DNA from 2 places in the Streptomyces sp. NPDC001700 genome. Region 1 is predicted to be linked to the other one. Evidence: predicted binding sites of a transcription regulator. Region 1 holds the regulator's gene; the other holds the start of a gene.
The links. The regulator HrcA, encoded in region 1, represses chaperone genes, less so after heat shock. The targets are predictions, from matches to a motif close to TTNGCACTCNGNNNNNCNGAGTGCNAA.

Region 1 (3,337 bases):
GTTGGCCGCATCCCCCGGGGGCCCCCGGCCGGGCGCCTAGCGTCCGTTGGCCGCATCCCCCGGGGGCCAACCCCCGGACCCCCGGCCGGGCGCCTAGCGTCCGTTGAACGCGTCCTTGAGGCGCGAGAACAGCCCCTGCTGGCCCGGCTTGAACTCGCCGGTCGGCCGCTCCTCGCCGCGCAGCTTGGACAGCCGCCGCAGCAGCTCCTCCTGCTCGGGGTCGAGCTTGGTCGGGGTCATCACCTCGACGTGCACGATCAGATCGCCCCGGCCGCCGCCGCGCAGATGCGTGATGCCGCGCTGGTGCAGCGGGACCGACTGGCCGGACTGGGTGCCGGGCCGGATGTCGATCTCCTCCAGGCCGTCCAGCGTCTCCAGTGGCACCTTGGTACCGAGGCACGCCGCCGTCATCGGGATCGTCACCGTGCAGTGCATATCGTCACCGCGCCGCTGGAAGACCGGGTGCGGGACCTCGTGGATCTCCACGTACAGGTCGCCCGCCGGGCCGCCGCCCGGGCCGACCTCGCCCTCGCCCGCGAGCTGGATGCGGGTGCCGTTGTCCACACCGGCCGGGATCTTCACAGTCAGCGTGCGCCGCGAGCGGATCCGCCCGTCGCCCGCGCACTCCGGGCACGGGGTCGGCACCACGGTGCCGAAGCCCTGGCACTGCGGGCACGGCCGCGAGGTCATGACCTGGCCGAGGAAGGACCGCGTCACCTGCGAGACCTCACCGCGGCCGCGGCACATGTCACACGTCTGCGCCGAGGTGCCCGGCGCCGCGCCCTCACCGCTGCAGGTCGTGCACACCACGGCGGTGTCGACCTGGATGTCCTTGGTGGTGCCGAACGCGGCCTCGCTCAGCTCCACGTCGAGGCGGATCATGGCGTCCTGGCCGCGCCGGGTGCGGGACCGCGGGCCGCGCTGCGAGGCGGTGCCGAAGAACGCGTCCATGATGTCGGAGAAGTTGCCGAAGCCCGCGCCGAACCCACCGGCGCCACCGCCCGCGGCCGACCCCGACGGGTCCCCGCCCAGGTCGTAGACCTGCTTCTTCTGCGGGTCCGACAGCACCTCGTAAGCGGCGTTGATCTCCTTGAACCGCTCCTGGGTCTTCGGATCCGGATTGACGTCCGGGTGCAGCTCGCGTGCGAGCCGGCGGAATGCCTTCTTGATCTCGTCCTGCGAGGCATCGCGCTGCACGCCCAGGACTGCGTAGTAGTCCGTCGCCACTTACGACTCCGCCAGGATCTGTCCGACGTAACGTGCCACTGCGCGTACCGCTCCCATCGTTCCGGGGTAGTCCATGCGGGTCGGTCCGACCACGCCGAGTTTGGCGACGGCTTCGTCGCCCGAACCGTAGCCGACCGCGACGACCGAGGTGGAATTCAGCCCCTCGTGAGCATTCTCATGCCCAATACGCACGGTCATACCCGAGTCTTGCTCGCCGAGCAGCTTGAGGAGGACGACCTGCTCCTCAAGTGCCTCCAGCACGGGCCGGATCGTCAGGGGGAAATCATGCACGAAGCGCGTGAGGTTCGCGGTGCCGCCGATCATCAGCCGCTCTTCGGTCTCCTCGACAAGCGTTTCGAGCAATGTCGCCAGCACGGTCGAGACCGTCCCCCGGTCCTCCTGCTCGAAGGACTCCGGAAGATCCTGCACCAATTGCGGCACATCCGCGAACCGCCGCCCCACGACCCGGCTGTTGAGCCGGGCCCGCAGATCCGCCAGCGAGTCGTCGCTGATCGGAGCCGGGCAGTCCACCACGCGCTGCTCGACCCGGCCGGTGTCGGTGATCAGCACCAGCATCACCCGGGCCGTGGCCAGCGGCAGCAGCTCCACGTGCCGCACCGTCGAACGGGTCAGCGACGGATACTGCACCACCGCGACCTGCCGGGTCAGCTGCGCCAGCAGCCGGACGGTGCGCCCCACCACGTCGTCGAGGTCGACGGCGCTGTCCAGGAAGTTCTGGATGGCCCGCCGCTCCGGGGCGGACAGCGGCTTCACTCCGGCCAGCCGGTCCACGAAGAGCCGGTAGCCCTTGTCCGTGGGGATGCGCCCGGCGCTGGTGTGCGGCTGGGCGATGAAGCCCTCGTCCTCCAGCGCGGCCATGTCGTTGCGCACCGTGGCCGGGGAGACCCCCAGCCGGTGGCGCTCGGTGAGCGCCTTGGAGCCGACCGGCTCCTCGGTGCCCACATAGTCCTGGACAATGGCACGCAGCACTTCGAGTCTGCGTTCGCTGAGCACCCCGCGCACCTCCAGTCCAGCCGTGTCATCAGGTCGTCCCTCTGGCACTCAACGGTCACGAGTGCCAGAACCCCTCAGCCAGTGTACGGCGGGGTGCGGTGGGCACGGCAAGAGCCGCCCCCCCGCCGGCGCCCCGGCCACCCGTCACGCTATCGCTGTTGGAGCTAGCGTCTCGGTATGGAGACGTGTTGGGAAGAGGCCGGGTGGGAACAGCTCGGTCCCGATGTCGCCCGCCGCAGGCTGCCCGACTGGGACTGCACGATCGGCGTGATCACCGGCCGGACGGACGTCCTCGTGGTGGACACCGGCTCGACGCTGCGCGAGGGCGCGGCGCTGCGGGCCGAGATCACCCGGCTGACCGGCCGCCGTCCGACCCGGATCGCGCTCACCCATCCGCACTTCGACCATGTCCTGGGCACGGCCGCGTTCGCGGGCTGCGAAGTGTACGGAGCCACCGGCGTGGACGGTCTGCTGCGCCGCGACCGGGAGGCGCTGCGCGAGGACGCCATACGGCACGGTGTGCCCCCGGGGGCCGCCGCCGAGGCCGCCGATCACCTCGTACCGCCGCATCACGTGGTCTCCGGGGAGATCACCCTCGACCTGGGCGGCCGGTCTGTGCTTCTGGCGAACGTGGGCCCCGGGCACACCGCCCATGACCTGGCCGTTCTGGTTCCGGGCGGCGTGCCGGGGCAGCCGGAGGTGGTGTTCTGCGGCGATCTGGTCGAGGAGTCGGGCCCGCCGCAGGCCGGACCCGACGCGATCCCCGCCCACTGGCCCGCCGCCCTCGACCGGCTGCTCGCCCTCGGCGGCGAGGACGCGCGGTACGTCCCCGGCCACGGGTCGGTCGTGGACGCGGCCTTCGTACGGGCCCAACGCGACGAACTGGCCGCACGCTTCGGCGTGTCCCGCCCAGGCGCCTCCCCTTAACGCGCCTCGGCGTGTCCCGTTAACCCGCCGCGCTATCGTCATCCGGATGCGCAGCCGACACTACGACTCGGATCTCACCCCGCCCTGGAAGCGGCAGCAGCCCGCCCCCGAGGTCCCCGCGGACCCGGACCTCGTGGTCGAGGAGGTCACCACGGGGTTCTGCGGTGCC
Region 2 (3,337 bases), on a different contig from region 1:
CACACCTCCGCGGGCGGCCCGCGTGGAAGGCCCGCGTCAAGAACCCGTAAAATGTTAGGTAAGGCAATGAAGTTCCGGTCGGCCGGGAACCGTTCATCTCGTCCCCGAAGGTCCCGCCGCTCACGTGAGAAAGGTTCGGCCCCTGACTGTCCACCACCTCAATGAACTGCTGCTGGTCTGCTCTCTCGTCCTGCTCGTCGCGGTGGCGGCCGTAAGGATCTCCTCCCGCAGCGGGCTTCCCACCCTGCTGCTCTACCTCGGGATGGGCGTCGCCCTGGGCACGGACGGGCTCGGCGTCACCTTCGACAACGCCGAACTGACGCAGGTCATCGGCTACGCCGCGCTGGTGGTGATCCTGGCCGAGGGCGGCCTGGGCACCAAGTGGCGAGAAATCAAACCCGCGCTGCCGACCGCCGCCGCACTGTCGACCGTGGGCGTCGCGGTGAGCGTGGGGGTCACCGCTGCGGCGGCGCACTATGTGGTGGGGCTGGACTGGCGGCAGGCGCTGATCATCGGCGCGGTGGTGTCGTCCACGGACGCGGCGGCGGTCTTCTCCGTGCTGCGCAAGGTGCCGCTGCCCAAGCGGCTCACCGGTGTCCTGGAGGCCGAATCGGGCTTCAACGACGCCCCGGTGGTGATCCTTGTGGTCGCCTTCTCCAGCCAGGGCTCGATCGATCCCTGGTACCAAATGATCGGCTTGATCGCGCTGGAGCTGGCGATCGGCGCGGCGATCGGTCTCGCGATCGGCTGGCTGGGCTCGTACGGTCTGCGCCGGGTGGCCCTGCCCGCCTCAGGCCTGTACCCGATCGCGGTGATGGCCATCGCGGTCGTCGCGTACGCGGGCGGCGCGCTGGCGCACGGCTCCGGCTTCCTCGCCGTCTACCTCGCCTCGCTCGTCATGGGCAACGCGAAACTGCCACACTGGCCGGCCACCCGCGGTTTCGCCGAGGGGCTCGGCTGGCTCGCCCAGATCGGGATGTTCGTCCTGCTCGGACTGCTGGTGACGCCGCACGAGCTGGCCGACGACATCTTGCCGGGCGTCGTCGTCGGACTGGTGCTGACCGTGGTCGCCCGGCCCGTGTCGGTGCTGGTGAGCACGGCGCCGTTCCGCGTCGCCTGGCGGGAGAAGGCCCTGCTGTCGTGGGCCGGACTGCGCGGCGCGGTGCCCATTGTGCTCGCGACCATCCCCATGGTCGGCGAGGTGCCCGACAGCCGTCGGATCTTCAACATCGTCTTCGTCCTGGTGATCATCTACACCCTGATCCAGGGGCCGACACTGCCCTGGCTCGCCACCCGGCTGCGGCTGGAGGAGGCGGAGGGCACCGCTGACCTCGGCATCGAATCGGCACCGCTGGAGCGGCTGCGCGGCCATCTGCTGTCGGTGTCGATCCCCAGGGACTCCCGGATGCACGGCGTGGAGGTCGCCGAGCTGCGGCTGCCCCCCGGGGCCGCGGTGACCCTCGTCGTCCGGGACGGCACCAGCTTCGTACCGCTGCCATCGACCGTGCTGCGGCGCGGCGACGAACTCCTGGTGGTGGCCACCGATCCGGTGCGGGACGCGGCCGAGCAGCGGCTGCGGGCGGTCGGCCGGGGCGGCAAGCTGGCGGGCTGGCTGGGCACCGGTGGCGGCTGATGGCGTGGCGTAGGTCACCGTCTGCCGTACCGCAGTGGACTGGCGGGCCGGAATACTGCACTATGGAGCGTCGTTAGCACTCAACGAGTGAGAGTGCCAGGAGGAAGTACGTGCCGACCTACCAGTACCAGTGCACCGAGTGCGGCGAGGGCCTCGAGGCGGTGCAAAAGTTCACCGACGACGCGCTCACCGAATGCCCCGAGTGCCAGGGACGCCTGAAGAAGGTGTTCTCCGCGGTCGGCATCGTCTTCAAGGGCTCCGGCTTCTACCGGAACGACAGCCGTTCCTCGTCCAGCGGCTCGAGCGGCAGCTCGGCGAAGCCCGCGGCGAAGAGTGACAGCGGTTCGTCGTCGGACAAGGGCTCGTCGTCCTCGCCCTCCTCCTCGGACAGCTCCTCGGGGTCGTCGTCTTCGTCCTCCTCGTCTTCCTCGTCGACGTCTTCTTCTTCGTCGACCACGTCATCGTCGAGCAGCACCAGCTCGGCCGCCTGACACTCACGTCACCGCGCCCCCGCCGCTCCCTCCCGGGAAGCCGCGGGGGCGCGGTGCGTGCGGGCACCGTGGGCGGCTGCTGACTAGGGTGATCGCATGGCTGAGACGAGCAGCACACAAGCGGACATAGGGGTCATCGGAGGGTCGGGGTTCTACGCCTTCCTCGACGATGTGACCGAGGTCACCGTAGAGACTCCCTATGGGGCTCCGAGCGATTCGCTCTTCCTTGGCGACATCGCGGGACGGCGGGTCGCCTTCCTGCCCCGGCACGGCCGCAAGCACCATCTGCCGCCGCACCGGATCAACTACCGCGCCAACCTGTGGGCCCTGCGCGCGCTCGGGGCGCGGCAGGTGTTCGGACCGTGCGCGGTGGGCGGACTGCGGCCGGAATACGGGCCGGGGACGCTGCTGGTGCCGGACCAGCTGGTGGACCGCACCAAGGGACGTACGCAGACCTACTTCGACGGTGAGCCGCTGCCGGACGGGCGGGTGCCGAACGTGGTGCACACGACCTTCGCCGACCCGTACTGCCCGGTGGGGAGGCAGGCCGCGGTGACGGCGGCGCGCGGACGCGGCTGGGAGCCGGTGGACGGCGGGACGATGTGCGTGGTCGAAGGGCCGCGTTTCTCCACTCGCGCGGAATCGCGCTGGCATGCCGCGCAGGGCTGGTCGGTGGTCGGGATGACCGGGCACCCGGAAGCGGTGCTCGCCCGTGAACTGGAGCTGTGCTACACGTCGTTGACGCTGGTCACCGATCTGGACGCGGGGGTGGAGACGGGTGAGGGCGTCTCGCACGCCGAGGTGATGAAGGTGTTCGGCGAGAACGTCGGGCGGCTGCGCGAGGTGCTCTTCGACGCGGTGAGCGGCCTTCCGGACAACGCCGAGCGGGACTGCCTGTGCACGCACGGGCACGACGGCTGGGACCTGGGGATCGAGCTGCCGTAGCGGCTGGACTGGCGGGGCCGCGCTGGTGTGGGTGGCCGAGTTGTCCACAAGGCGGCGGCCGTCCACAGGCCCCAGCGGGATCGGGCGGGGCCGGGCATGGTGAAGGGGCCCAGAAGCTCCCGGCTCCTCACGGCAGGCGGTGTTGTGCCATGTCCCATCCGTTCTCCGCGTCCCCGTCCCCCGCGTCCCCGTTTCCCGCGCCCCTCTCCCCCGGCTCTTCTCCGCTGACCCGTGCCACTCCCCCGGCCCGGGCGGTGCCGCGCTTCGG

Region 2: a site for HrcA is predicted at 1,707-1,733, ahead of ACWC5C_RS11775 (FmdB family zinc ribbon protein). Genes of this name have one in related genera too.

What each region holds. Positions count from the first base shown of each region.
Region 1 is NZ_JBSFGE010000002.1:245,843-249,179, forward strand. It holds gene dnaJ (molecular chaperone DnaJ) at 94-1,227, opposite strand; gene hrcA (heat-inducible transcriptional repressor HrcA) at 1,228-2,241, opposite strand; gene ACWC5C_RS04605 (MBL fold metallo-hydrolase) at 2,419-3,168, shown strand; gene ACWC5C_RS04610 (DUF3097 domain-containing protein) at 3,215-3,337, shown strand, end outside.
Region 2 is NZ_JBSFGE010000005.1:145,960-149,296, forward strand. It holds gene ACWC5C_RS11770 (potassium/proton antiporter) at 125-1,633, shown strand; gene ACWC5C_RS11775 (FmdB family zinc ribbon protein) at 1,744-2,124, shown strand; gene ACWC5C_RS11780 (S-methyl-5'-thioadenosine phosphorylase) at 2,221-3,069, shown strand; gene ACWC5C_RS11785 (RcpC/CpaB family pilus assembly protein) at 3,219-3,337, shown strand, end outside.